DNA from 3 places in the Endozoicomonas sp. ALD068 genome. Region 2 is predicted to be linked to each of the others. Evidence: predicted binding sites of a transcription regulator. Region 2 holds the regulator's gene; each other region holds the start of a gene.
The links. The regulator FNR, encoded in region 2, switches genes on or off when oxygen is low (the NO sensors DNR and NnrR bind a similar motif). The targets are predictions, from matches to a motif close to TTGATNTANATCAA.

Region 1 (9,961 bases), 2.9 Mb from region 2:
CTCATGCTGGATACTGTGATAGAGCGTGGAAGAGAGAAAGAGCAGTATTAGCGTTGCCCCATAGATACTGAAGCTGACAATGCGCCAGACATCATGCTGTTCGGCAGCATAGGTTACCAAAAGGGTCAAACCGGCCACACTGAGCAGAGCGCCCAGACCGTGGGTGATACTGTTTGCAATCTCTTCAGCCAGGCTATATCTGGCCATGAGGTTGTTTCCTGTGTCGGTGTTGACTGACATCTTAACACTCGGAATAGGCTATTGAGCCCGGATAATACTCAAGATTCTGGTTAATGTCAGAGCAGATTACAAAGAAAGATCAACTTGCTGATCAAAAAATCTGGAAGCGCGGGATTTGGCGGCTACGATATGGTTGAGAATGCCCTAACCGATGAAGACATTCCCTGGTTCCTGACTGAGGCCTCTCTCGATAATGATCCGGCTGTTTTCATTACGGCTCTGGGTCATGTAGTCAGACATAAGGGCATTGCTCAGTTAGCAGAGCAAACCGGCCTGAATCGTGAGAGCCTTCATAAAACATTTAACGGCAAAGTCCAGCCTCGATGGATACTGTTCACCGATTGCTGAAATCATTAGGCGTCAAATTGGAAATTGCCGCCTGACCGCTTTCAAATCACTTAGCCTTTCTCTTTCTCGGCTGTCTGTCGGCCGGTTTTGCAGACGACTTTTTATTCGTTTCTGGCTTCTTACCGGCTGAGGATTTACCGGACTTCTTGCCGGTACTTTTAGCCCTGGCTTTTTGCTTGCGAGTGGGTTTTTTCTTTTTACCTGTAGTTTTCTTGCCCGATTCTTCAGACTTTGCTGCATCCAGTAAAGCTCTTTTTGCGGCCCGACTCTTGGCCACACTGGTTAATGGCTTGCCACCTTTTGAGGGGCTTTTTCGCGATTTGCGGGAACGTGAAGGTCTCTGCGCAGTACCTGTGGATAATTCGAAATCAATTTTCTGGTCATCCAGATTGACGCTGGCCACCATGACTTCGATATCATCACCTAATCGATAACTTCTGCCGGTTCTTTCACCCACCATACGATGATGAACAGCGTCGTAATGATAATAATCATCCGGAAGGCTAGTGACGTGTACCAGACCTTCTACATAAATATCATCCAGGGCGACAAACAGGCCAAAGCCTGTAACGGACGAAATGACACCGGAATACGTCTGTCCGATATGCTGCTGCATGTACTCGCACTTCAGCCAATCCATAGCATCCCGTGTAGCTTCGTCTGCCCGGCGTTCTGTCGCAGAACAGTGCTCTCCCATGGCCAGCACTTCACTGCCATCATAGGGATAAATGGTCTTTTTATTCATCTCTCTGGCACCCACGCGAACAACATGCCGGGTTTCAACAGAAGAGCGAATAATATGACGGATAGCCCTGTGCACCAGCAGATCAGGATAACGACGAATCGGCGAAGTGAAGTGCGCATATTCGTCAAAAGCCAGTCCGAAGTGCCCCTGATTATCCGAAGTGTACACGGCCTGACTCATAGAACGCAGGACCACTGTCTGGATCACATTGTAATCGGGGCGATCTTTAACCGATGCCAACAAAGCCTGAAAGTGAGCGGGCTTCAGCTTGCCAGCAGGCAGCGATAAGCCAAGACTGGCAATAAAGCTGTTCAGATTGAGCCGCTTCTCCATAGTAGGCCCTTCATGCACGCGATAGAGCCCGGGAATCTTGTGTTTCTGAAGGAATTTGGCCGCACAGACATTGGCGCAAAGCATGCATTCTTCAATCAGTTTGTGCGCGTCATTGCGGACAGCAGGGACAATCTTTTCGATTTTTCGGTTACGACCGAAAACGATCTGTGTTTCTACCGTTTCAAAATCAATAGTGCCACGGTCAGAACGAATACTTTTCAGAACCTTGAACAGGTTATAGAGTTCTTCTACATGGGGAAGAACCGCTTTTCGTTCGCGACGTAAAGCCTTGCCCTCATCACTGAGTGGCTTTGATAGCATTTCCCAAACCTGGGTATAGGTCAGACGGGCATGGGAGCGGATCAGACCCTCGTAGAACTTGTAACCGGAAATTTTTCCATTGCCACTGATGGTCATTTCGCACAGCATGGCCAGACGATCCACTTCAGGATTCAGAGAGCAGAGCCCGTTTGATAATACTTCCGGCAACATGGGAATAACATGTCCCGGGAAGTAGACAGAAGTGCCCCTGTTATAGGCTTCTTTGTCCAGTGCTGTTCCGGGCTTCACGTAATGGGAAACATCAGCAATGGCTACAAATAAACGCCAGCCGCCGCTTTTTTTGGGTTCACAGTAGACTGCATCATCAAAGTCACGGGCATCTTCGCCATCAATGGTAACGAAAGGCGTCTCTCTCAGATCAACACGGTGCTTTTTGTCCCGCTCAGCCACTTCCGGCTTGAACCGGGCCACCTGCTCTTCCACTTCAGGAGGCCACTCATGAGGAATGTCATGGGTGCGTAATGCAACGTCCACTTCCATTCCGGCATCTTGTCGTTCACCCAACACTTCTTTGATCAGGCCCAACGGCTGAACACGTCGGCCAGGCTGCTCAAGGATTTCAACCAGAACATACTGCCCATGGCTGGGCATCAAAGGGCCCGGCTTGATGAGAATTTCGCGACCAATTCTGGAGTTTTCCGGTACGACAAAAGCATTGTCGTTTTCTATGTAAAAGCGACCCACCAACTGGGTGGTATTACGCTCTATGACTTCAACAATCTGACCTTCAAGTCGTCCTCTGCGGTCCACTCCGGTTTCACGAATGACCGCACGATCACCATCAAAAGCCTTGCGCATTTCACGCCATGAGAGGTAGTAATCTTCGCCGCCCTCATCAGGAATCAGGAATCCATAGCCGTCCTTATTACCCTGAATACGCCCTTTGATCAGATCCATTTTACTCAACAGACCGTAGGTTCCCTTGCGGGTTTCCAGTAGCTGACCATCACGAATCATAGCTTTAAGGCGGAATAACAAAGCTTCCTGCTGCTCAGGCAGAGTTACACCCAACTCACGGCACAGTAACTTATGGCTTGCCGGAGCCCCTCTCTTTTCCAGAGTCTCCATAATAAAAAGACGACTGGGAATCGGGTTGTCGTAGCGAGCTGCTTCATCAGCAGCCTGGGAGTCCAGTTCTTTCCACCCTTTTTTGGGCATAGAGTTTATTAACCTCTCTGTGATCACATAATGTCTGTATGCAGTGTAACCCTACTCCGGGTAACTAGCAGCCTGTCGGACTTAAGACTGTCCTACTGCGGTTGCAATAAATTGGTCTAAAAATCCCTGTTTCTTCGTCAAATAGCTCGCTATTCTCCTCAGAAACAGAGATTTTTATCCTCAATTTCTTGCAATCCTCGCTACGGACGCTTAAGTCCGACAGACTGCTAGGAGCCTGACCGAGAATAGTCTGCCCTACTGCGGCGGCAGCAAATTGGTCTGAAAATCCGCTTTTGTTCGTCAAATAGCTCGCTATTCTCCTCACAAAACCGAATTTTCATCCTCAATTTTCTGCCGTCCTCGCTACGGGCGCTATTCTCGGTCAGGCTCCTAGCGCGCATCTTTGCTTAGTATGCCCACACTTTCAACAGAATTCCTACCGTATATGCGTTGGCAGACACGGCTATGCATTGATTCAGATCAATATTGTACGACAAGCAATTAATTAAACTGTTAATAGTTAACAAAGAAACTTTTTTTGCAACCACATGCAAGGGACCACCATGAACAGAAACGTTCTCTCACTCACCATTGCTGCAGCTATTGCTGTTTCTGCTACCTCTGCCCAGGCTTATGAGGCCGGAGATTTTATTTTCCGGGGCGGAGTAGCCAGTGTTCAGACGGATGTTGACAGTGGAGGATTAAAAACCAACGGGGATGAGAACAAGAACGCAACAGTTGACGTCAACAATGACACCCAGCTGGGACTCTCCTTTACCTACATGCTGTCGGATAAGTTTGGTGTTGAGCTGCTGGCAGCGACACCGTTCAAACACACTCTGAAAGGAAAAGGTGATCTGGCAGGATTGGGAGATTTTGCCGAAGTTAAACACTTACCACCGACTTTGAGCCTGCAATACTACCCGATGGACAAAAACGCCAGGTTCCAGCCTTACCTGGGACTTGGTTTGAACTACACCGTTTTCTTCAGTGAAGATTTCAAAGGCTCCGCCAGTGATATCTACAGCGATCTGGAACTGGACAGTTCATTGGGCCTGAGTGGACAACTGGGCTTTGACTATCAACTGAACGAGCATTGGGCCGTGAATGCTGCTGTATGGTATATGGACATCAATACCACAGCGAAGTTCAGGGACGACTCTGGAGACCGCTACAAGCTGGACGCAGAACTGGACCCACTGGTTTACATGGCCGGTGTTTCTTACAGGTTCTGATGGCGAAGAAGCCCCCGCCGCCAGTAAATCCGGCGGGGGACTGGATCAGCCGAAAGGCTGTTCCAGAATAATGGTTTCTACACGATCCGGGCCGGTAGAAACGATATGGACAGGTGTTCCCACCACTTCTTCCAGACGACGGATGTAGGCGCGGGCATTTTCCGGCAGATCATTCAGGCTCCTGGCACCAAATGTAGACTCACTCCAGCCGGGCACTTCTTCATACACCGGTTGAATTGCTTCGTACTCTTCCGCATCCACAGGGGTCGTAATGGACTCACCCCGGGCATTCTTGTAACCGGTGCAGATCTTGATCGTTTGCAGGCCATCCAGAACATCCAGCTTGGTCAGACAGAGACCGGATACGGAGTTGATCTGAACAGACTGACGCAGAGCCACAGCGTCAAACCAGCCACAACGACGGGGACGTCCAGTGGTCGCACCAAACTCATTGCCTTTCCTGGCCAGGTGCATACCCACATCGTCAAACAGCTCGGTCGGGAAAGGACCAGAACCGACACGAGTCGTGTAAGCCTTGGTAATACCCAGAACGTAGTCCAGATAGAGAGGGCCAAAACCACTGCCGGTAGAAACACCACCGGCTGTGGTGTTGGACGAAGTGACGAATGGGTAGGTACCGTGATCAATATCCAACAGAGAGCCCTGAGCCCCCTCAAACAGAATGTTGTCCCCCTTGCCATGGTGCTCATGAACCTTGTCGGTCACACGCTCAATCATAGGTTTGATCTGTTCACCCATGGCCAGTGCTTCATCTAGAGTCTTCTGAAAATCTACTGTATCAGCCTTGTAGTAGTGCTCCAGAGCAAAGTTATGGTACTCCATGACTTCTTTCAGTTTCTGGGCAAAACGCTCAGGATGCAGAAGATCGGCAACACGCAGTCCACGGCGAGCTACTTTGTCTTCGTAGGCAGGGCCAATACCACGACCGGTGGTACCGATTTTGTCCTTGCCTCGTGCCAATTCACGGGCCTGGTCCAGGGCAATGTGATAAGGAAGAATCAGCGGGCAGGACGGGCTGATTCGCAGACGTTCACGAACAGGAACGCCACCTTCTTCCAGCTTGTGAATCTCTTTCAGCAGAGCTTCAGGAGACAGAACTACGCCATTACCGATGTAGCATACAACGCCTTCGCGCAGAATACCGGAAGGAATCAGGTGCAGAACGGTTTTTTCACCGTCGGTCACCAATGTATGGCCGGCATTATGGCCGCCCTGGAAACGCACAACCGCTTTTGCCTGCTCAGTCAGCAGGTCAACGATTTTGCCCTTACCTTCGTCACCCCATTGAGTGCCGAGTACGACAACAGTCTTACCCATGGTAAACGGTCTCTTACTTTCTAAAATAAACAGACATGACAAAGTTCAGTTCAAAACATTTTCTGAACCGACTCTCATGCATCTGTGACAGGCCGGAGAAGTTTAACTGAAATCAATTTCGATCAGACTTCCGGGTTATTCTACAACCCACTCTCCGTCACGGCAGACCAGCTGCCGGTCGCAACCCGTGCCTGCAGCGTCTGTCTCTTGTTCAGGCAGTTGGTAAACTACCCGTTGTCCCTGGCGACGCAGTTTCTTTACAACAGCAGGATCTGCAGCAACAGGGGCAAATATCGTCATTCGTTCGTCACTGGTATCCGTTTTCAGACCCGGAAGGCTCTTCAGCTCAATTAACGTCTTCAGGTCTGTACTGAAACCGGTAGCAGGGCGAGCTCTGCCAAAGATCCGCCCAATGCCGTCGTATCGGCCGCCTTTGGCGATCGCCTGTCCCTTTCCGGGAACATACGCAGCAAACACGACGCCTGTATGATAGTTATAACCGCGCAACTCACCCATATCGAGGTAGAGGTTAGCTGACGGGTAAAGCTCAGCGACCTTGCCGGCAATCACTTCCAGCTGGTCGAGCGCTTTGAAAACAGCCTCAGGCGCGTCCTTCAGTACCGCACGGGCATCATTGATGACACTGGCATGACCTGTCAGGGATGTCAGCGCTTTAAACATCTTTGCGGTGCCCGAACAGATTTGCCAGCTGGCCAGCAGTTCAGATACTTCACACACCGCTTTTCTTTGCAGAGCATCAAACAGTTTCTGCTCCTGCTGTTCACTCAGTCCGGCATACTCCACCAGTGAACGATAGATCCGCACATGACCCAGATCGAGGTTCACAGACTCAATACCGGTCGCTGCCAGTGTTTCCAGCATCAGGGAAATGACTTCAATATCACTCTCGACGCCGCCATGACCATAAAGTTCGGCACCCAGCTGAATGGGCGACCTTGTGGCTCCCAACGACGCTGAACGAGTGTGAAACACGCTGCTCGCGTAGCAAAGTCGAACCGGCCCTTTTGCTTTCAGGGTGTGGGCGTCAATTCTGGCAACAGCTGGCGTGGTATCCGCCCTTAACCCCATCGTTCTACCCGTGAGTTGATCTGTTACTTTAAACGTCTGCAACTCCAGATCGCGGCCCAGACCAGCTGTCAGTGACTCCATGAACTCCAGATGAGGAGGAATCACCAGCTCGTAGCCCCAGCAATCGAATAAATCCAGCATCTCACGACGAAGCATTTCTGCCTGACGTGCTCGTGGAGCAAGAATTTCCTCAATGCCATCTGGCAATAACCAGCGATCTGCGACGGTCATAACAGCCCTCTTTTTTTCGCTTTTACCACTGTGCCAGAAGTCTGTTGGACTAAAGGCTGTCCTGAGGCGGACAACTCAAGCCTGACAGGCTCCTGGAGCGATAAACTATTCCGCTTTTACGTGAGCATACTCAGAATTATGAGTCCTACCAACATGCTGCCAAAACCTGCCATGCGCAGCTGCCGGTTATCAATCTCTGACAACTTTGTGACCATATTGCGCCAGCGCTGGGGATACAAAAAAGGCAAGACGCCTTCCAGAACCAGCATCAGACTCAAGGCTATGCCCAGATGTTGCAACATATCCACAGGATGACTCCCCAAAGCTTTTAGTCCGGACAGGTCCACAAAAAAACCGGGCAGAACCCGGTTTGCGGTATCATACCACTGGCTGAAGCAGACTTCACGACCAGTAGTCGATAATTTATCAGTCTCTGATCAACCGGCAAGAGCAAAAGCACTGTTTCATTTCTTCATCGTCAGAGATCGCAACCCGCTTTTTGTGAGCCTGTCCGTTGGGAAGCGATCATCCGGATATAATGAAACTCAATCAAGGCCCTCACTCTACCGCTGATTCTGGATGGCGCATTGCCATTTTTGTATCCCCGACGCCGACAAATATGTTAACAAAATTGCCAATAATTGATAAACGACAGCTTTGAACGACAGGCTCTATCAGCAGACAGGACTCGCAACTACAACTGTACCTGCGCAAGAGAAGCATAATCAGTCGCCTGCGATCAGAATAGATCGCCTCTGTATCTTTTCTTCATTCCCAAAATTCTTAAGCCATGAAACAGGATAGCTTCGATTTTGAAAAACACAAAAAACGTGAAATTACCGTTTATGTCTTCCCGTGCAATTCTTCTGAGCTGGCACGTTGAACATGAACAGATGGGAGATAAATAATACAGCTTCAGATTTAGGGTCTATTGTTATGCCTCAACAATAAAAATCTATGGGCAAATTCAATTATGAAAGTAAAAAGATTTCTCACTATGGCTCGCCTGTTTCTGTTATTCGCTCTGTCGGTCATTTTGCCGGTCTCCGGTCATAGTTCTGCTGTTTCCGATCTATTGAGCTGGGCGGGATGGGGGGACTCCTTCAAATCCCCGAAGACAACAGAATTTATTAATAAAATGTCGTTTATAGAGAACAATCCGTCTCTTCACCTTGTTTACGATCTTAAAACTGCTGATGATAAAGGCAAGACAATTGAACTGGAAAAAAATCAGCTTTATATCCGCCTGAATAGCAAAGCAGGCGATATCTTTCATTTTTGTTTCAGAACCCCTCCCTCGTTATCCGCAGGAAATTTTCCCTCCCCACCAGTAATTACAGAGGCTTTAACAGGGCAGGGTATGCCTGATATTCAGGCCGGAGGAATGAGAGTGGTCGAACTGACACCAGACAGTGGTGGCTGGCAACATGAATATTTAGCCAGATGGCGTTTACCGGCTGGTAAAGCCTCGTTGGTCCTGTCGGTTCAAGACAATAATGCATGGCGTATACAACCAGAGTGTAGTGGTATTTTTTCACAAAGCACCGGTCTACCGTCACCTTCCGGTGGCAACACTTCTGGTAACAATACTTCCGACAATAAAAAGCTATCATTTGTCGATATTTTTTTCCGTAACCCCCAGGTTCCGGAAAACGGGTTCAATAATCCTGACGATACCAGCCGTTTCAATGGGCCTTCTGTAGTACCTCAAACCCCTGAGACCGCAGATAACAGCGAGCTATACACAAACTCCGGCGGTGGCGGTTTTGGTGGCGGCGATGATTCAGACGATTTATTTAAAAAAAGGCCGGGAGGTGGTATGGCTCCCCTTTACTCTTTTGAACTGATGAGTGAACTGGTCAGTAGAATGGTCCTGGTGCGTCTCCCCGACACTAACGGTCAGGCTGTTAAGAAACGAGTTTGGGATACCCGGATTGTTCTCAAAATCAAGCGTGGCTGGAATGAGCAGACCATCCTTATTTCACAACATCTGTGGAATAAGATAAAGGGTGCAAACCTTGAGCGGAATCCGCGACTTTTTATGGCATTGCTCAGGAATCCGGATAATCCGGAAGCAGCATTTGATCATTACCAGAGCAACAACCCGGAACAGACAGAAGACTATCGTGTTTATACAGAACAAGAGTTCATTTTAAGCCCTAAGCAATTAATTAGTGTTTCAGTATTTCCGGGCAGCTGTCCAACGGGGATAAGTTGCCCGAAAGGTACTGAAACCGCTGCAAAAGATGCCAGAGTTGATCTGAAACCTCCCTCCTACAGGCAATCTCAGGAGGCCTACAGTCATCATAATCGACGCCTCTTCGGTGAAAGCGGAAATGGGGAAGACGATGGTTCCGGCGGGGCACCCAACAACGTGTATTGCCAAAATTGTCAGAGACAAAAACCTGTAGTCTTTAACAATATGTGCTTCGACTGCGCTAATGCTGGCATGGTTGCATTTGAGCGGGGTCTCAGCGAACCGCCTCCTATTGTAACAAGTAAGGAAATACCGGTAGCCGTGGCAGAGTGGGTTGATACCTCAGCGATCAGACTAACACGATGGCTCGGTGAACTGGTCTATGAAAGACGAGAGTCGGATATTTTTCACTCCAGCCATTTCTACAAAAAGTATGAACTTTATAACCTTCTAACTGAAAATATTTTACAGCATAAAGAGACTCTGGAAAAATTTCACAAGTACTGGGTTAAATTTTCCAGAGGTTCGATATCTGCTGGTAACTTGATTCTACAGGTCGGTGTACTGGCCAAGAATCATGGAATCGACAAGCATGTTGAAATAGCAAGAATTGTTAAGACACTGGCCCGTCACCGGGACATATTTGAGACCCAGGCCTTTTTGGATCAATTCACAGAAAACAAATTAGCCAGTGAGCTTATAGGC
Region 2 (9,961 bases):
ATGAATGCACCCATAACGGCAACGCCCGCCAGTATGGCCAGCCAGGCAAAAAATGCCATGAAAGCAGCACTGGTTTCCGTTAACTTGACGACCTGATCACTGCCCGGGACTGTCCAGCCGGTTCGAGTCGTCCCCAGATAAGTACAGACCGCTGGCAGGGCAGCCAGCCATATGACCTGACCCAGGTAAAGGCGAATAATGCCGGGAGGGTGCTCCCGAATATCGGTCCACTCTTCTTTCGGACGAAAGAGAAGCCCCCAAAAGTGACTTAATATCATGGTGCAACCTCCGTTATGGCTGTACCAGTAGCTGGTAATCCTTACGTTTTGCTAAGTTATCAGCTACAAAACAGCGGCTAATATGTTGTTATTATTCACTGTGACAGGCATCGGCTCTTCCTGTTCAACAGGATCGTTCGATAGCCTTGACTTCAGTGTTTACATATTTCTTATACGAAGTAAAGTAATATCGTCCCAATACAGGTTCTTTTATTGAATAATAGGGCAATTATTTCCTCGTTTATCAGTCTCATAAAGGCTTCGGCATGACTGTCTGGTTCAGTTCGCTGGTTTGGTGGATTGTGAGACTAAACGGTTAGTATCATAGAACTCCGGAATGATTACATGACTTCAGGCGAAGCCGTTTTTGTTAAAAAGTAGTGTCTAAATAGTTTCGTTTTTGCCGGACGGGCTCAGGAGAATGACATAGACCATGATGACTAGAATTGATCGTTTGTTTCTTTTACTGCTGGCAGGGCTCGTTGCTCTGGGAAGCGGGTACAACAGAGATTTTCAGCCTGTTAAAGAGCCCGCAATAGAACAGGTGCAAAAGGTCACCAGGGAGGAAGTCAAGGTTGAAAAAAAGGTTCAAAAGAATATTCCCGACTTTGCTGCCATTGAGGACGTCAATAAGAAGAAAAGTCAGTTCTTTGCCCACGTGAAGCAAATGGTTGATGAAGAGAATGAGCGTCTGGCGGGTATTCGTCAGGAAGTTAAGATGCTCAGGGAAAAATCGGCTCTGCATGAAAGCGAAGAAAAGTGGCTGTTGGATATGGCCCGAAAGTTCAGAGTGGATGAAGAGCTTAAAGTCAGTGATGCGCTTTATGACGACCTGCTGCACAGGGCGGACGAGATCCCGGTATCGCTTGCTCTGGTGCAGGCGGCTAACGAGTCGGCCTGGGGGACTTCAAGGTTTGCCGTTGAAGCCAACAACTACTTTGGCCAGTGGTGTTTTACTCCGGGCTGTGGTGTTGTTCCTGGTGAGCGTCCGGAAGGTGCGACCTACGAAGTCAGGAAGTTTTCTTCATTGGAGGCATCGGTACGGTCGTATATGCATAACCTCAATACCAGCCATCATTATGAGGGTTTGAGGGAGCTGCGTTCAAAAAGAAAATCCATGGGACACCCGGTTACCGGGCCGGTACTGGCACAGGGACTTTATGCCTATTCCTCCAGAGGTATTGATTATATAGAAGAGTTGGTATCCATGATTGAGAGTAATGATTTGTTGAAGTACGATCTGGAAAAGCCTCTAACGGGCCACTAGTCTGCCCAGAGCAATAGTGTAGCCATTGATTGCACTTATATTGCTGATGCCTCAGCAGCAGGCAGCACCCTCCGGTGAATACCGGAGGGGTTGGATAAAAGTAACGAGCCAGGGAAGGCGTGTTGCATCAGCAAGGTTCCTGGAGTGATTCAAGAACCTGGCCAAAGCAAAGCCAAGAGTGTGCGTGTCAGAGGTTAACAATATTCACAATGGAAGCTTGTTCAGGCTTTTCCTCTTCATCGTTTTCATCCCTGAAGGACAGAGGTACATCCACCGGGTCAAACGCAGTGTCTCCATCCTTAACAGGCTGACCATCCGCCGACAGATTGTTGAAATCAAACAGTGAGCTGTCTGCCAGATGGGAGGGCGCTACGTTCCTCAGAGCTCTGAACATGCTCTCCATTCTGCCGGGGAAGCGTTTGTCCCACTCGGTGAACATAGCCTTGATTGCCTGCCTCTGAAGGTTTTCCTGAGAGCCGCAGAGATTGCAGGGAATAATCGGGAATGCCTTAAACTCGGAAAAACGGACAATATCCTTTTCACGGCAGAAGGCAAGAGGACGGATTACCGTGTGCTGACCGTCGTCACTGACCAGTTTGGGCGGCATGGCTTTCATCTTGCCGCCATAGAACATGTTCAGGAACAGGGTTTCCAGAATATCATCCCGATGATGGCCCAGGGCAATCTTGGTGACTTTCAGTTCGCTGGCCGTGCGGTAGAGGATGCCTCGGCGCAGCCGAGAGCAGAGTGCGCATGTGGTTTTGCCTTCAGGCACCTTCTCTTTGACGATGGAGTAGGTATCTTCCTCAACAACGCGGTACTCAATACCCAGGGTTTCCAGATAATCAGGCAGTACATGTTCAGGAAAGCCAGGCTGTTTCTGATCAAGGTTGACTGCGATAAGGTCAAAATTGACCGGCGCATAAGTCTTCAGGTTCAGCAGAATATCCAGCAGGGTATAGCTGTCCTTACCCCCGGACAGACAGACCATGATGCGGTCGCCGTCCTCAATCATGTTGTATTCGGCGATGGCCCGACCTACCTCTCGTCTCAGGCGTTTCTGTAGTTTGTTGAAGTGGGTTTTTGCGCTTTTTGTTTGGCTCTGCATTTTGGTTCTGTCTTGTCTCTGAAAGTACCCAACTTCATTTAAGGCCCTTAGAGGGGGCGGTTAAACCGGGTGACTTACTGCTCTGGATAATGGTGAAACGGGCAAGATCCCGAAAATTCACAACATTATAATCAAAGGTTTCACGATAGACATCAGGGATAATGACAGCAGCAGCTATAAGTACCTAACCAATTAGTTACCTCCCGAACTCACAGGGCTGACGGCTGCTATTGTGAATGAGCTGTCGAAATATGGTTAAGTGAAGCTATGCTTATCTAATGGACAAAATGCGCAGGGACACAGGTTCCAGTCGTTTATACACAGAATAATCGTGGACATTTATTCAGGGGACTTCCATGGCTGATTACGAGAAACTGAGAGTCTGGTTATTATCTCGCAGAGACGAGTTGAATATCCGGCTCGGAAACATCAATAAAGATATGACTCGCAGAGCCAATGCCGATTGGTCGGAGCAGGCGCAGGAGAGGGAAAATGATGAGGTTATTGATCAGCTGGGTAATGATGCCCGGGCTGAACTTAATCTGATAAACAAAGCATTGGATCGTATGAATCATGATGATTACGGCTTCTGTACCGGCTGCGGTGACAAGATAGTTGAAGCCCGTCTGGCAGCTATGCCTTACGCCGATCTTTGCATCAAATGTGCAGAAAAGCGGGATCGTGCCAGCTGACAGCGTTAGGGAGTCTTCAGGCTCTCTGACACTGTCTTTTCTGTCTCAGTAGAATTCGTTATCAAAGCCTTGTAACTGTCCACAAAGCTCTCAATGGGGCCGGGGTGGTGACGGTGGTAGTAATTATGCCAAAGCTTACCCAAGGCATAGACGTCATCGTGGGGCACCTTGTGGATTGGCTTATCGATTCGATAATAAATCATCCAGGCAATGGCGGTAGCGTAAGAGAGATTGGTCGCTAATTCCAGATGCGGATGAGCCAGAAATTCTCTCTGGCTGGCCAGTCCCCGGATCAAACTGGAAAGGTCGGATTTCTTCGCCAGATAATGGTCCCAGATATTGCGATGCATTCTGGGCGAGATTTGAAAAATTCCCAGAGCCTGATGGTGTTCCTGTTTAAGATGAAAACCCAGTCCGGATTCTCTGGCAGCTGTTCCCAGCAGCAGATTTTCTGCCGTAGGACTCCACATTTTTAAATGCTTCAGGGTCGGGCGAACAACGTAGTGGCGCAGCTCCTTTGCACAAATACCCATCGGGATTTCCTTTGTCTTAGAGCATTATTTTCATTATTCAGATTATCGTAGCACTCAGAAAATTCTTAAGTACAGCATAATTTAACCAGGGCATACTTCGGGTGTGAAAACCACAGCAGCCCCTGATAGTCATTTTCCGATAAAACTGAATACCTGAAAGTTGCGAAGGCGTTGAAAGGCGTGGGGTGCCGGGAAAGAAAAGAAGGAGACTACTCCCCTTCAAATTCACACAGTGAGAAGACAGGAATTCCTGCTTCATTTAGTATCTTTGAACCACCAAGGTCTGGAAGATCCATAATGGCAGCTGCTTCCAGAATTTGTCCGCCCAGTTGTCTGACCAGTTGACCGGCCGCAAGCAAAGTGCCACCTGTAGCAATCAGGTCGTCAACCAGAATGACTTTATCGCCTTTCTTAATAGTGTCTGCATGAACTTCAAGCGTTGCCTTCCCGTACTCAAGTTCATAATCCTGAGCGACAGTATTGTAGGGCAGCTTTCCCTTTTTTCTAAACAGGATCAGTGGTTTGTTCAGGGCATATGACAATGCAGAGCCTATCAGGAAGCCCCGCGCATCAAGAGCGCCGATCCGGTCAAACTCAACATCCATATAGCGATGAATGAGGCTGTCCATGACCGACCGCCAGGCTTTGGGGTTCTCGAAAAGAGTGGTCACATCCCGAAACTGAATGCCGGGCTTTGGCCAGTCAGAAACGGTTCTAATCTGTGCTTTCAGATAAGCTTCGTCAACGATCATATCTTTCCCTTAATGTCCGTTCCTGGTGCGCTTATGCGGAGGAGATAATCTGTTCCAAACCGACAGACTTTCCACCCGCCAGGGAGCATAATTGAATCGGGTCACGGATTTCAATTTCTTTGCCCACTGCGAAGATCAGATCGTTTTTCTGGAACCGGGTAAATACCCGGCTAACGGTTTCTACAGCCAGTCCCAGGTAATTGCCCATTTCATTGCGGGACATGGACAGGCGGAATGACTGGGATGAGAAGCCTCTGCGACGAAAACGACTGGCCAGGTTGATCAGGAAGGTCGCAATTCTTTCATCAGCGTTTTTCTTGGACAATAGCATCATCATCTGCTGATCTTCACGAATCTTCTTACTCATCAGGCGCATCATATGACGACGCAACTCCGGGAATCGGTCGGATAGCGTTTCCAGCTGGTCAAAGGGGATTTCACAGATCATGGTGGTTTCCATGGCCTGAGCAGAGACCGGGTAGACGTCAGTATCGAGACCACTCAGGCCCAATATCTCACTGGGAAGATAGAAAGACGTAATCTGTTCCTCACCTTCATTGGTGGCGGTATAAGTTTTTAAGGCCCCGGAACGGACAGCGAAGACGCTGGTAAACCGGTCTCCTTCCAGGAACAGGTGTTCCCCCTTCTTGAGAGGGCGGCTTCGCTTGATGATGCGATCAAGCTGGTCAATGTCTTGTAGATTCAATGCCAGAGGTAGGCAGAGGGAGCTAAGACTGCAGTCTCTGCAGGCCACATGGCCAGGTTGTCGTACATTGGGCTTTGACGTCATTGAGTGGCCTCAAAGTCGTATTGGCGAAATCGCTGACGATTCTATTGAAAATGCTACCAAAGTGTAAGTCTGTGCTTTCCGAGACTAAAGCGTAATTCCTTCATACTTAAGGCTTTTTCGGAAAATCCTTACTGGGTTGCGATAAGTCCGCACTAAAAAAATGTTGTACTTGATCAGTTGCCTGGCAGTTAAGTCATTGAGCTTGATGAGAAGGCTGTGAACGCTATCAATACCTATGATGCAAGAAAGATGTTCTTCAGCGCCAATGTGTCGATAACTGTACTGAATACAATTTCGTAAATCAGGGAGATTTACGCCATGAGTCTGCTCAGCTCAGTGACAGGGATTCTGTTTACTCCAACCGTGCAAGTGGCTGAACCTCGAACCTTTGAGGAACTCGTTGCCGCTGAGGATTTGACGTTCAATGATCTTTCACCACAGGAAAAGCAAATCCTGATGGCCAGAAAGGGTGAGCTGACAATTGAGGAACTCAGGGCATTAAAGCTCGAAGAGGCCGAGTGTGCTGAGCTTGAAGAGGCGCATCGTATCCGGCTTCAAAAAAGTGCGATCTGGGATGGCCGCAGAATTGCTGTCACGATAGCCAAGGGAACCGGGGTTCTGGTCGTCGGTGCTTTTGCTGCCGGGGCCGCTTCTGTATCGGTGCCTGTTGCTGCCGGACTGGCTGTATGTTCAGGGGTGGGCTACCTGTTTTATCTGCGGACCCATTCAGGCGAGCTGGAAACACGTTCAAAGCAACTGACTGATTTTGTCATTACCCATGCACAACCCCAGAGAATCATTCGGGAACAGCTGGAGCTAAGAGAGTCTGAGCGTGCAGAGGCTCTGGATAGAAGGCTCCGTGAGGCAGAAGACGCGCTGAAGTTGGAGAAACAGCGAAAAGCAGAGTTGGCCGACCAGCTGCTCCCGGGAAAAGCGGATCTGGCATCAGGGCAAGAACACTTTAAACAAATGCAACATAGAATCGAAAAACTCAGGGCTGCGGAGAAACAGCAAAAAGAGTTGGCTGGTGAGTTGAAAACACTGACTGAGCAGCACAGGAAAGTTGATCGTGAGATGGTGGAAGTGCTTGACGAAGTTGAACAACTGAGTGAGGCGCTCAGGAACAGGCAAGGCAGTGATAAGGGAAGAGATCGCCAGCAGTTAAAACAACAGGATTTGAGGTTACAAGAGACACTTCAGCTTTTTCAGGAAAAGGTCGAGGCGCTTGAAGATGAAGCACGGATTCTGACTGAAACCATTAAAGAAAAAGATATTGAGTTTGAAAGGCTGAATCGGCAGAAAAACCATCAGACTACTGACATTCAGGCACTGATTTTGCAGAAGAAAGCCGTTGAGCGAGACACCATTAAACCATTGCAAAGAAGACTCAGGGCAGCCGAGCGGATGCTGATGGAGGCAGGAGCCGATCAGCAGGCTATTCAAAACCAGCTGTTTCAAACCCAGCAGACAGTTCGATCTCTGGAAACGGAGGTAAAGACGGTTTCTGATGAGGCGGTTACCCAAAAGCTTGATTTGGAGAGGGCTACTGAGAAGGTACTGTTCCTGGAGTCTCAGCTGAGTTCTGCCATTCAGCATAAAGACAAAACCTATAAGGACTACCTGATTGTCATTGATGAACTTAATGCTGTTCGTATGCAGCTTGAAAGCAGTCAGATGTTACAGCATGAGCTGGAGAATCAGCTGGAGGAGGATAAGGCGGCTCAACGCATTCAGGAAAGGCAACTGAGGTCAGATCTGGAACAATTGCAAAAAGAGAAGGCCAGGTTGATCAATAACTCAGCAAAGGTCGCTTCCGAGAATCAGTTTTATCGGGAGCAGATTGATCTGCTCACCCGGGAAGAGCAGATGGTCAGAGCCCGTTGGGTAGAAGCCCATAAGTCGACTCAGCGTCTCAAGGATGTTGAAAAAGAACTGCAGGCTCAGGGGGAACTGCTCCAGGAAACCAGAGTTCAGTTGCAACATGAGGCTTCTTCCAGAAAAGTGCTGACAGCAGAGCTCAATGGTTTTAAGCAACGGGAAGCAGCCGTTGCTAAAGAAAAAGGTTTGCTGGAGGTGCAGATCCAGCATCTCAGGGAACAGGAAAAGACCGATCGGGATGCGCTCGTCTTGACAGAGCGTCAGCTTGAAGAGAAAAAGAATGAGCTTGAATTGTTGCAGGAAAGTTATACCCGCCTTCAGGAGAATATCAGTCAGGGTGAGCTTTCGAATCAACAGCTCAGAGCCGAACTGGACCGGGTGAGACTAGAGGTGCTGGTTAGAGATAGAGAGATCAGGGAAGTTCGCGACCTTTTACAGAAAACAGAAAGTGTTCTGGAAAGCTCTGAACAGAAGGTATTTGACCTGAATGCAGAGTATGAGTCTGTGCGCAGCCAGGCCATAGAGGGGACTGTGGTCAGCGCTATGGATCACGTGGATCAACTGACCAGTGATTCGCTGAATACCAAAAACCACTTAAGAAAGGTTGAGGAGCAAAAGCATAACCTGGAGCTCCAGTTTCAGGCGTTGAGCAGTATGAATAAGCAGCTGCTCGAAGAAGTCACTCAGTTTAATAATAAACGAGGTCAGAAAAAAAGAAGAGTCTGGCAACAGCAAATCAGGCAGGCCAAATCTGAAGCTGAGCAGAGTCAGCTTCTTGCCAGAAAATTACAGCAGGACCTGATCAGCAAAAACGACTCAGTTCATGAAATGAGTGAGAGACTTAAGCAAGTTGAAGAGGCGTTCGCTCAGGTCTCGGAGCAGTTAAATGCCACAAAGCAGGAAGCGAGTGCTGTATCCGTTCAGCTGCAGTCAACCAAGATAGAGTCCGAAGAGCGAAGGCTAAAGCTCAAAGAATTGGAAGACTCCGGGGCTAAACTGCAATTCAGACTGGATTCCCTGACCAACGAGCTTGAGCTGCTCAGGTCAAAACCCGAAGGCATTGATAAAGAAGCTCATCAACGAGTCGTGGACGAGCTGGAAAAAGCACAAGGCAATGTCAAAAAATTACAGGGAGAGCTGAGTGCCAGTGACAATCTTGTAAGCGAATCTCTGGCTGATGTTCAGACGTTGCCAGAGCTCAAAGGTAAGCTCAGGGACATTGAGGAACAGCTGTCGCTCCTCGGGGGGTATTTGCAAACGCCTCATGAGTCGTTTCAAAGTAATGCTGATGAGTTTACCAGGACCTTGTCCCGGCTGAAGTCTGAATGTCAGGAGATCGTTGTTCTGACGGGACAGGAAATGACCGCTCTCAAACGTCAGGTCGAACAGCTCCATGATATGAACTATCTGTTGAAAGTTCAGGAAATAGAGGGTCAGACCAAGACTCTGGAAACTCAGGTTAAGCTGGTTGAAGCTCTGAGAACGCTCAATGGGTTGCAAAAAGGCAGCGACCCTGAACAGGCAGACAAGTTTGCTGAAGAATTGGTTGCTGCTGAAGCCTCGCTGCAGGCATCAAGACAGGAAGCGAAAGAGCTGTCACGGACTCTCATGACAGTGAAGAATCATCCTGTTATTCAGGCTGAAGCAGATCCCGAAGCCCTGGCGCTGGAACGGGTGCGCGATGATCTCTTGCTGGAGCAAAAAAAGTCAGCAGATTATCTCAGTCAGATCAATACGCTGAAGATGCAGTTTGTTCTACAGCATTCTGAAATGCCACTGTCGGAGATTCCTGATGAAGACTACCCCAGGGTAATTCTGGAAGTGGTTAAAAAGTACATTGCCGTTGATGAACATGAAACCCGTCTCGGGGCAGGTCTGGAAGCCATGCTGACCGAACCTCTGGATTATATTCACCGCATTGACGATTATGACGATGACGCCAGAGACTGGGAGATTGAGCTGGCTGGCGAAGAAGCTCTTGAGAGCTGGCAGCAGGCCCTGAATGAGGAACAGCTTCGCTCAAGGGCATACTTCAAAGAATTGATGGCCCTTCGGACATACCTGATCGCTGAACTGGAATATCGTGGATTAACAACAAAAGCGCTGGAATGGGGCATGGGCGAGCTACAAGACATTATTGTTGATCAACTGCGAAGGGATGGAAGGCTTAAAGACTCCTCCCAGACGATTTCACCCACAGCGATAACCGTGCTTTCGTCATTGCAGTCGACGGCAAATGACCCGGGCAGTCTGCAGCTCGATGACCCTGTGGGATTGAAATGGGATTATAGTGATTTTTTAGATCACTATTCAGGGGGCTTTAACGATTTAACTTCTTGTGCCTCTGACGATGAAGACAATCCGCCATCAGAATACGATTCGACCCAGTCTGAAGTCGACAGCCTTGAGGATTCTGTTGAGAATGAGACGCTCTGGCAGCAGCTGCCTGAAGATTTGGACTATCAGGAAGAGTTTTACCTTTACCAGCAAGTGAGCTCTGCAGTGGATGAGCTGGAGAAAATTGACCGGGAGCTTGAAGAGCTGGATTGGTCTGAATCTTCCGATGAAGAAACCGGGCCAGAGAGTCCGCGAGTCAGGCTGGAACAGAGGAAGCAAAAGCTTATCGACTGGCTCCGGCAGGAAGATGCTGTCAATATAATGCA
Region 3 (9,961 bases), 2.6 Mb from region 2:
TATACTGTAACTATGTCCGCTACTTTCAACAGTTGGCTGTCAATCTCATTGTGTTTGCTAATGGCTTCCTTTAAGGGTGTATGGACAATCTTCTGATCACGTACACCCACCATCACTCCACTGACACCGTCAAGCAGAGCTTCCACAGAAGCCACCCCAAGACGACTGGCCAGGACACGATCATAACAGCTGGGCTTGCCACCGCGCTGAATATGGCCCAGCACCGTCACTTTGACTTCATAGGCCGGGAAGTTTTCTTCCACAGCCCGGGACAGTTCAAAAACACCACCGGATTTATCACCTTCTGAAACCACTACGATACTGGATGTTTTCCCGGCTCTGCCACTGCTTTCAATAGAGCCCATCAACTGATCTATGGGCTTCTGATCTTCCGGAATCAAAATATCTTCTGCACCCGCAGCAATACCGGCGTTCAATGCGATAAAGCCTGCATCACGACCCATAACTTCAATCAGAAACAGACGATTATGAGAGGTGGCGGTATCACGAATCTTGTCAATCGCCTCGACCACGGTATTCAGGGCGGTGTCATAACCGATGGTGAAATCGGTTCCGAAGATATCGTTATCAATAGTGCCGGGAACACCAATGCAGCGAAGACCATGCTCTTGTTCCAGCAGCATGGCACCCGTGAAGGAACCGTCACCGCCAATAACAACCAGTCCATCCAGTCCGGCGGCAGAGGCATTTTTATAAGCAGCAGCCCGTCCCTCCGGAGCACGGAATTCCTGACAACGGGCAGACTTCAGGAATGTCCCACCCTGGTTGATAATATTGGCCACTGAACGCGCATTCACTACCTTCAGATCGTTTTCAATCAGGCCTTTGTAACCTTCATAAATGGCTACCGGCTCAACCCCGTAAAAGATGCAGCTACGTACTACGGAACGAATGGCAGCATTCATGCCAGGCGCATCGCCACCTGAAGTAAGCACACCAATTTTTTTTAGTTCTGCCATGATCTGCTCGTCTCCTGAATCCCGTAAGGGAAAGCGTGAGGCATGCTGCCCAGTCAACATGCCTGAATTGACTGAAATTATTTCACAGTAACGATCTGCATGGTGTTGGTACCGCCCTCAATTTCACAGGACTCACCCTTGGTCAGAATAATACGGTCGCCGGATTCCAGCAGGCCACGACCTTTTAGTTCGGCAATAGCACGCTGATTCACTTCAGGACCGTACTGGCTGCCACTGTCAAAAGCGACCGACTCCACCCCACGGTAAAGTGCAACGCGGCGCTCGGTGGTTTTGTAGCGAGTCAGGGCAAAAATGGGCAGGCTGGTATTAACACGGGACATCCAAAGAGGAGTCGCACCGGTTTTGGTCAGGCAAACGATCGCTTTTACACCTTCCAGACGGTTAGCCGCATGCATGGCAGCCAGCGCAATGGCGGCATCGGTTTCACCGGCATAGGCCTTATCCAGGTTGCTTCCGGAGATCATTTCAGGATGTTTTTCAGCGCCCTGACAAATACGGGCCATGGCCTTGACGACTTCATGTGGACGCTTGCCTGTAGCTGTTTCACCGGAGAGCATGACTGCGTCGGTGCCATCGAGAACGGCATTGGCCACGTCAAACACTTCAGCACGGGTTGGCTGTGTGTTGTGAATCATGGATTCCATCATTTGTGTGGCGGTAATGACAGGACGGTTCAGTCGACGGGCAACGTTGATCATCTGTTTCTGAACACCAATCAGTTCAGCGTCACCAATTTCCACCCCCAGGTCACCACGAGCTACCATGACCGCGTCTGAGGCCCGGATCACTTCTTCCAGCAATTGAAAGCTTTGAACCACTTCAGCACGCTCAATCTTGGACAAAATGGCAGCAGTACCACCGGCTTCAGCCAGCAGCTTGCGAGCCTGTTCAACATCACTGGCACTGCGAACGAAAGACACAGCCAGGAAATCCACCTCCAGAGAGGCAGCCAGCTTGATGTCTTCCTTGTCTTTTTCGGTCAGGGCATCGGCAGAAAGACCCCCACCGGCCAGGTTGATACCTTTGTTATTAGACAGCTCACCACCATCCAGAGTAGTGGTTACAATGCGCGAACCTTCAATCGACTTAACCTGCAGGCTCAGACGACCGTCGTCCAGCAACAGCACATCGCCCACCTTGCAATCGTTTGGCAGATTCTTGTAAGCCAGACCGACCTGGGTTTCATCACCGGCATCAATAGGCAGCTCTGCATCCAGAACGAACTCAGCGCCATCGGGCAGAAAGATCTTGCCATTCTGGAAACGACCAATTCGAATTTTGGGCCCCTGCAGGTCACCCAGAATCGCAACACTGCGACCCAGACGGGCAGCGATATTGCGAATGCGCTCTGCACGGACACGGTGATCATCAGCATCACCGTGGGAGAAGTTCAGTCGAACAACGTTGACACCGGCTTCAATCAGCTTGGTGAGCTGTTCTTCGGACTCTGTAGCTGGTCCGAGTGTGGCAACGATTTTTGTGCGTCTGAGCATGATATCCTCTCGCGAATTCGCCACGAATCGACCCAGCACGATGAAACTACTTAAAGGAAGAGTCGACCGGGGCATAAATGCCATACGGCAGTTTGACAACAATTTTTAAGTGAGGAACGTTCGAAGTGTAACGTTCCTGCATCTGCTTATCTTGATAAAGCAGCAAAAAGGAGAGTGTGTACCTGAAAGCCAGTATGCCAATCTGAGCCCATTATAGATGGCAGGCTAATCTACCATCGTCCAGAAGGCAGGTTGAGAGGTTAATTCCCGGCCAGCTTCATAAACACCTTCTTCTTTTTGCCACTCAGTCTCAGGAATCCAATGCCCTGTTATCAGAGCATCGGCATCAACCTGAAAAGCCTCAGATCAGCGAGGCTTTTCAATGATCTGGATTCAGGCGCCCAGCAGCGCTTTAGCAGTATCCAGCATTCGGTTGGAAAAGCCCCACTCGTTGTCGTACCAGGACATAACCTTCACCAGGTTACCCTGAACGCGAGTCTGTGTGGCATCAAAGCTGGAAGAGAATGGGCTGTGGTTAAAGTCCATGGAAACCAGAGGCTCATGGTTTACGTGCAAAACCTTGCCCATCGCTTCGGAAGACTTGGCAGCAGAAGCAATGATTTCGTTAACTTCTTCAGCAGAAGTTTCACGACTGGCCACAAAACTCAGGTCTACCAGAGATACGTTGATGGTAGGTACACGAACGGCCATACCGTCAAACTTGCCTTTCAGCTCCGGAACCACCAGGCCAACCGCTGCAGCGGCACCGGTAGCAGTCGGGATCATGTTCTGTGCAGCAGCACGGGCACGATACAGGTCACTGTGGTATACATCGCTGAGACGCTGATCATTGGTGTAGGCGTGAATAGTGGTCATCAAGCCTTTTTCAATCCCCAGAGCATCGTTCAGAGGCTTGGCAATGGGAGCCAGGCAGTTGGTGGTGCATGAAGCGTTAGAGATAACGGTCATGTCAGGAGTCAGAGTGTCGTGGTTAACACCATAAACGATGGTGGCGTCTACTTCCTTGCCCGGAGCAGAGATGATGACTTTCTTGGCACCAGCACTCAAGTGAGGTTTGCAGGCTTCCTTGGAACGGAACACACCGGTGCATTCAAATACAACGTCTACACCCAGAGCGGCCCAGGGCAGACTGGAAGGATCACGCTCAGAGAATGTCTTGATTTCGTCACCATTTACAAACAGTGCACCTTCACCCTCCTCAACCTGAGCGTCGAAACGACCATGTACAGTGTCGTACTTGGTCAGGTGAGCATTGATTTTCGCATCACCCAGGTCATTGATAGCAACAATCTGGAATTCTTCACGGCGACCTGCTTCGTAGAGTGCACGCAGAACGTTGCGACCGATACGACCATAGCCATTGATTGCGATTTTGATCATGACGTCTCCAATACCCTTTTAGTCACAGCGGGATAACCCGCCAGTTCATTAGTAAATAGGATTTCCGGTGTAAATTCAGCCTCGTGAAAATACCTAACCCCCTTGCCACACAAGGGCTAACAGGCTTTTTCAACAATCAACAGAGTTGATGACTCTGCCCAACATACAGTCACACCAAAGGACACTTTTATTCACGGAACACAACAAAAGTTATCCGTATTAAACCACCAGGACTTGACACAGGATTGGAACGACGTTACAAATACGCTCAACAAGACACACATAATCGCACACTTGAAAACATCGTTCCCCGGCAAATCTTTACTGGAGGATCGTAGTGTACCTGCCAAAGAGAACATAAAGAGCCGGAATTCTCTATACAGACGGCAATCTGAAGAGAATCCGGAACATTTTAACAAGTAACAACACCTGACAATTTAACTCACCAGAGCGCATTACCCGCCAGCTATCCAACAGACATACTTGAGAACACGTCTCAGTATTGCCTCGTGAATGACATGGCCCGATGTATTCGTTCAGATACACCCGGTACGTGATACTCTCTAGAGAATACCCGCAACCGCCTTAGTATTACAGGCATTTTTGCAGCAGCAAACTAATCCGTCAGAGGACGACTCAATCATTTCCTGATTCACGACTGCTTTATTCCGAGAGACAACCCGGCCGGAGAGGCCAGGTCAACAAAGAGCTTACTTCAAAGTAATGATAAACTCTGCCAGATGCTCTACAGCCTTTTCAGCGCCATCACCTTCGCCGATGATGGTCACTGTTGAGCCTTGAGTCAGCCCCAGGGTCTGCAGTTTAAATAAACTCTTGGCACTGGCCTGCTTGCCACCTGCTTCCAGTTTGATGTCACAGTCAAAACTCTTGGCTTCTTTAACAAACTGAGCAGCTGGACGAGTATGAAGGCCATTCTCAGCCGTGATCACTACATCTTTCTTAAACATATTCGGTCTCTCTCTAACTTGAGCACCTGTCAGGAAGCAAGAGGCTGGACAGGCCTGACTCTAAACGGATGCATCAGAATAAAGATACACTATCTGTCTGCTTTAATTCAGACGCTGAGCCTGAATTTCAGAACGTAAGCCGACAGGAAATATTGATTCACCCAGTCATTCGGCAAGTCGAACATACTCCAGGTATACTCCGCACCATAACCTAAGAATCAGACAGCCCTGACTAAAAAGGTATCCGGATTTTCCCCTAAACTGCTTTGCGGGGAAAGACCGGTACAAGTTTCTTTGAGTCAGGGCAAAATAGCTATTGTCAAGCCATCAGGGCATTTATTTCACCCGCAATGATCTCAGCCTGAGGCCCAAGAATCACCTGCAGGTTATTTTCACCCAGCTTCACCACACCTTTGGCACCCACGGCTTTCAGGCCAGCTTCATCGATCAGGTCACGATTGGCCAGAGTCAGACGCAGACGGGTGATACAGGCTTCAACAGAGGTCAGGTTGCCCTCACCGCCCAACAGTTCGATGAAACGCAGAGCACGCTCCGAACCACTGACTGCTTCAGAAGATCCTGCTGTTTCCGGCTCCTCGTCTTCGCGCCCCGGTGTCTTCAGGTTGAAAGCCCTGATAGCGAAATAGAAAACACAGAAGTAAATAACAGAGAAAGCCAGACCAATGAACACCAGGGTCACAGGCTTGGTAGCCAGCCCCCAGTTCAGAGCCATATCCAGGGCACCCGCAGAGAAACCAAAGCCATGCAGAACACCAAACATATTGGTGATTACCAGAGATAAACCTGTCAGCACGGCATGAACAGCGTAGAGACCTGGCGCCAGGAATACGAACATGAACTCCAGAGGCTCAGTGACACCGGTCAGGAAGGCAGTAGCACCGACAGACAGCAGAACACCACCTACACGGGCACGATTTTCTTTAGGCGCCGCCAGATACATAGCCAGCGCAGCAGCTGGCAGACCGAACATCATGACCGGATAGAAGCCCGCCATAAAAGTACCGGCAGTGGGGTCACCGGCAAAGAAACGAGGCAGATCGCCCGTAACTACCTCACCGGCAGCATTGGTGAATTCACCGAAGCCAAACCAGAAAACAGAGTTCACAACATGGTGCAGACCTACCGGAATCAGGCCACGGTTCAGCACTCCATAGGCAAACTGTCCAATGGGGCCAGACTCAGAGATACCATTAGCAAATGCATCAATGGCAGACTGGATGACTGGCCATACATAACCTGCTGCTACAGAGACCGCCAGAGCAATCAGACCGGTCATGATCGGAACCAGACGTTTGCCACCGAAGAACGCCAGATAGGGTGGCAGTGCCACCGCATGGAAACGGTTGTAACTATGACCGGCAATAATACCGGCAATAATGCCGCCAAAGAATGACATATCAATGTCGGCATTGATGGTCTTGGCCCCGGCAGTCAGGACAAAATAGCCAACTGCACCCGCCAGCACCGCTGCACCGGCATCGTCCTTTGACAGTCCGGCAGCAATACCCATCGCGAACAGCAAAGGCAGGTTACTGAAAATAGCGTTACCCGCTTCTGCGACAAAGGCAATATCCAGCAGGTCAGGCTGCCCAAGACGCAACAGGATTGCTGCAATAGGCAGAGTGGCGATGGGCAGCATCAATGCCTTACCCAATCTCTGCATATAGCCAAGAATGTTCAAAATAGTTACCCCTTAGATATTAACGTCACTGCACAAACCTCAATCAAAACCCCGTGGAACTCAAACAGGCAGACAGTTGATGGGCAGCGCATGGTTTGGGACGAAATGTAACCGGTCACAATGCACCAGTTCAACTGTGTTGTGAAGGTTTCGTAAAGAGATTAACCGGTTATTGACCCAGAGCAAAAAAGCAAACAGAACATGTGGCATCAGTAGTCATATATGACACACCACAATAGAGAGCACCTCAATGAGGTGCTTAAGCGATGGGAGCCAGATGTCTGTTCATTAGCTGGAATGAAACAGACGTAAAGCTCAGTACTCGGACTTTGTCACTATTGGGCTCTTGTTGTAGAACCTCAGGTAGGCCACGATGTTACTGAGCAGGAACAGCACTTCCATGACGACGGCCATCGGGGACAGGACAAGAACGTTGTGGCTCAACCAAACTACCGCACCCACCATCATGATCAGTCTCATCTCACGATCGTCTTTACTGAATGCGCCTATCGTTTGCAGGCAGGAGCCGACGAACGCCACGAGACTGATGAAAGACTCGTAGGTAACAAAGAGTGTCACACCATTGATAATCAAAAACAGGTTTCTTACCCCGGGCCGAGACGTAAAGTAACTGGTCAGATAGCGTATTGACGCAATCGTCATAACCACGGCCGCTGTGAAAGCATTGAGCAAGTAAAAGTGCGTCGCAATCAACGCTCCCGCAATAAACAGGCACAACACCACGTGTTTGCGTGTTTTGAACTGGAAAGACAACAGGTCAAACACAATAGCGATGGATACCAGGATCTGTGAAAGCGTGTAATTATCCATGTTTACAACCCTTGTTCACTCTGGCTCACCCAAGCGCAACAGTTTGATCGATTTCTAGCTCAACGAACACGCTCTTGATTGCCTCAGCGAGGTGACGAATATGCGTCTCGGTGTGATTGGGCGTTGCATTGATCCGGAAGCGCTCGGTGCCTACCTCGACGGTTGGTGAGTTGATCGACTGAATGTAAATCCCATGCTTGCTCAGCAGCAGATCGGCTGCTTGTTTGCATTTCCGGGCGTCGCCGATCTTGACTGGCAAAATGTGCGTTTCTGAGCATCCCATGATGGGAATGCCCAACTCCGCAAAAATCGCGCGCAAGAGCGCTGTATTGAACTTGAGCTTCTGGCGCTCAGAGTCCGAGGCTTTCAAGTGGTTGATGCTGGTTAAACAGGCTCTGGCGATGCTTGGAGGCAATGAAGTGGTAAAGATAAAGCCGGACGAAAACGAGCGAATAAAGTCGATAATGGTTCGGTTGCCAGCAACGTAACCACCAATCACGCCGATGGCTTTCGCCATGGTACCTTGTATGATGTCGATATCCGATTCGTGGCCCAAGGCCTCCGCAATACCCGCCCCGCGTGCGCCGTACATACCTATGGCATGTACTTCATCCAAATAAGTCAAGCATCTGTATTTCTTCGCTAGTGTAACAATCCCAAAGATGTCGGCAATGTCACCATCCATAGAGTAAACGGATTCAAAGATGATCAGTTTCGGGCAATCGATGTCGACGGTTTTCAGAAGTGACTCGAGGTGGTCTGCGTCATTGTGTCTGAAGATGTGCTTTTGGTTTTTAGATGAGCGAATGCCATTAATGATGGAGGCATGATTCTTTTCATCAGAAAAGATTATTAGCTCTGGGAACATCCTCAGTAAACATTGCAAGGTGGCATCGTTTGAAGAGTAACCGGTCGGGTAAACCAGTGCAGCTTCTTTTTGATACCAGTCTGCAATCGAGACTTCCAATTCAGTGAGGTATTGGTGCGTGCCACCAATATTACGAGAGCCGCCGGAGCCAACGCCATGCTGTTGGATGGCATCCACGGCGGAGGCCATGACCAGATCATTCTGAGACATACCCAGATAGTCGTTACTGCACCAGACCGTGACGGGCTTGCCGTTGGATAACGCACGAGGGTAATTGTCTCCAATGCGATTGATGTCCGTAAATATTCTGTATTCGCCGGATTGTTTTATGCGAGCCAATTGGCTTTCCATTATTTCATACATCAGCAATTTGCTCTTTTTTTGTTATGCCTCATGCTTATTTTATTGCGAGATGTAACAAACTGAAATAATTCAAAACATCAAATTATCCAATATAATCATTCACTTATTGCATTCGAGATAGGACATAGCCTCGCGACCATACTCCTGCCAGTGGGCTCACCCAAAAGAACCACCTCATCAGGTGCTCACAGAAGTATACTTGAATCACTCAGCACTTAATGACCTCCTCATCCAACCGCTAATACCAAGCCAATACGCCAGCACGCCATAAACATCGGAGCCTCTCTGGCTAATGCTTGCCGGATAACGTTAGGCTCTTCGCTTTCGCCCCTTTGATTTCTTGTATTTGCCAACAGTCCATTGAACCAGTGTGACTCCAGATAGTTCAGAGCCGCCTTCAATGCTGATGTGTGGAACGCCCCACAGTAAAAACAAGATCACTCACCGTAATAAGCTTTCCTCAGCAAAGTTTCCAGCTCAGAGATCAGTGGCATTCTTGGGTTTGCCGTAGTGCACTGATCTTCAAAAGCATGATCAGCCAGCATTTTGACTTTTTCCATAAACCCTTTCTCAGAAACCCCCAGCTCTTTCAGAGATAAAGGCATCCCCAGCCGCTTCATCAATTTACGAACAGCATTGGCCAGGGATTTGACTCCTTCTTCAGGGGTTTTACAGGGCAGGCCCAGCGCCCTGGCCACTTCGGTATATTTCTCATGGGCGATGTAATGATCGTATTTCGGGAAAGAAGCCACCTTGGAAGGATTCGGACACCCGTTGTACTCAATCACATGAGGCAACAACAGTGCATTGGCCAAACCATGGGGAATATGGAACTCATGCCCCAAATTATGAGCCATAGAGTGATTGATACCCAGGAAAGCGTTGGCAAAGGCCATACCGGCAATGCAGGAAGCATTATGCATCTTTTCCCTGGCTACCTTGTCAGCTTCTTCGCAGGATTTCGGCAGATACTCAAAAACCAACTGAATCGCCTTCATAGCCAGGGCATCCGTATAATCTGACGCCATCACAGAGACGTAAGCTTCCAGTGCGTGAGTCAGGACATCCAGACCTGTGTCTGCGGTCACCTTTTTGGGCACCGTCAGCACCAGATTCGGGTCCAGAATGGCTACATCAGGCGTTAACTCATAGTCGGCCAGAGGATACTTGATGCCTTTCTCTTTATCGGTAATAACGGCAAAGGAAGTCACCTCAGAGCCGGTTCCGGACGTTGTGGGAATAGCCACCAGTCTGGCTTTCTTGCCCAGTTTCGGGAACTTGTAAACCCGCTTGCGGATATCAAAAAACTTCTGGGCCATACCCGCAAAATCAGC

Region 1: the regulator FNR is predicted to act here: its motif matches at 3,637-3,650, upstream of ACO6V5_RS21700 (OmpW/AlkL family protein).
Region 3: the regulator FNR is predicted to act here: its motif matches at 6,738-6,751, upstream of nagE (N-acetylglucosamine-specific PTS transporter subunit IIBC).

What each region holds. Positions count from the first base shown of each region.
Region 1 is NZ_JBLYNU010000004.1:5,832,727-5,842,687, reverse strand. Features, by position in the region: gene trhA (PAQR family membrane homeostasis protein TrhA) at 1-207, opposite strand, end outside; gene ACO6V5_RS21710 (addiction module antidote protein) at 325-588, shown strand; gene rnr (ribonuclease R) at 635-3,166, opposite strand; gene ACO6V5_RS21700 (OmpW/AlkL family protein) at 3,730-4,401, shown strand; gene ACO6V5_RS21695 (adenylosuccinate synthase) at 4,447-5,739, opposite strand; gene ACO6V5_RS21690 (ATP phosphoribosyltransferase regulatory subunit) at 5,875-7,059, opposite strand; gene ACO6V5_RS21685 (DUF2065 domain-containing protein) at 7,176-7,361, opposite strand; gene ACO6V5_RS21680 (death domain-containing protein) at 8,033-9,961, shown strand, end outside.
Region 2 is NZ_JBLYNU010000004.1:2,981,623-2,991,583, reverse strand. Features, by position in the region: gene ACO6V5_RS09940 (Yip1 family protein) at 1-278, opposite strand, end outside; gene ACO6V5_RS09935 (glucosaminidase domain-containing protein) at 712-1,545, shown strand; gene ttcA (tRNA 2-thiocytidine(32) synthetase TtcA) at 1,733-2,653, opposite strand; gene ACO6V5_RS09925 (TraR/DksA family transcriptional regulator) at 3,010-3,345, shown strand; gene ACO6V5_RS09920 (hypothetical protein) at 3,351-3,878, opposite strand; gene ACO6V5_RS09915 (adenine phosphoribosyltransferase) at 4,088-4,627, opposite strand; gene fnr (fumarate/nitrate reduction transcriptional regulator Fnr) at 4,662-5,420, opposite strand; gene ACO6V5_RS09905 (hypothetical protein) at 5,739-9,961, shown strand, end outside.
Region 3 is NZ_JBLYNU010000004.1:364,024-373,984, reverse strand. Features, by position in the region: gene pfkA (6-phosphofructokinase) at 1-980, opposite strand, end outside; gene pyk (pyruvate kinase) at 1,058-2,494, opposite strand; gene gap (type I glyceraldehyde-3-phosphate dehydrogenase) at 2,888-3,895, opposite strand; gene ACO6V5_RS01460 (HPr family phosphocarrier protein) at 4,606-4,863, opposite strand; gene nagE (N-acetylglucosamine-specific PTS transporter subunit IIBC) at 5,183-6,565, opposite strand; gene ACO6V5_RS01450 (YgjV family protein) at 6,881-7,396, opposite strand; gene hemA (5-aminolevulinate synthase) at 7,422-8,627, opposite strand; gene adhE (bifunctional acetaldehyde-CoA/alcohol dehydrogenase) at 9,065-9,961, opposite strand, start outside.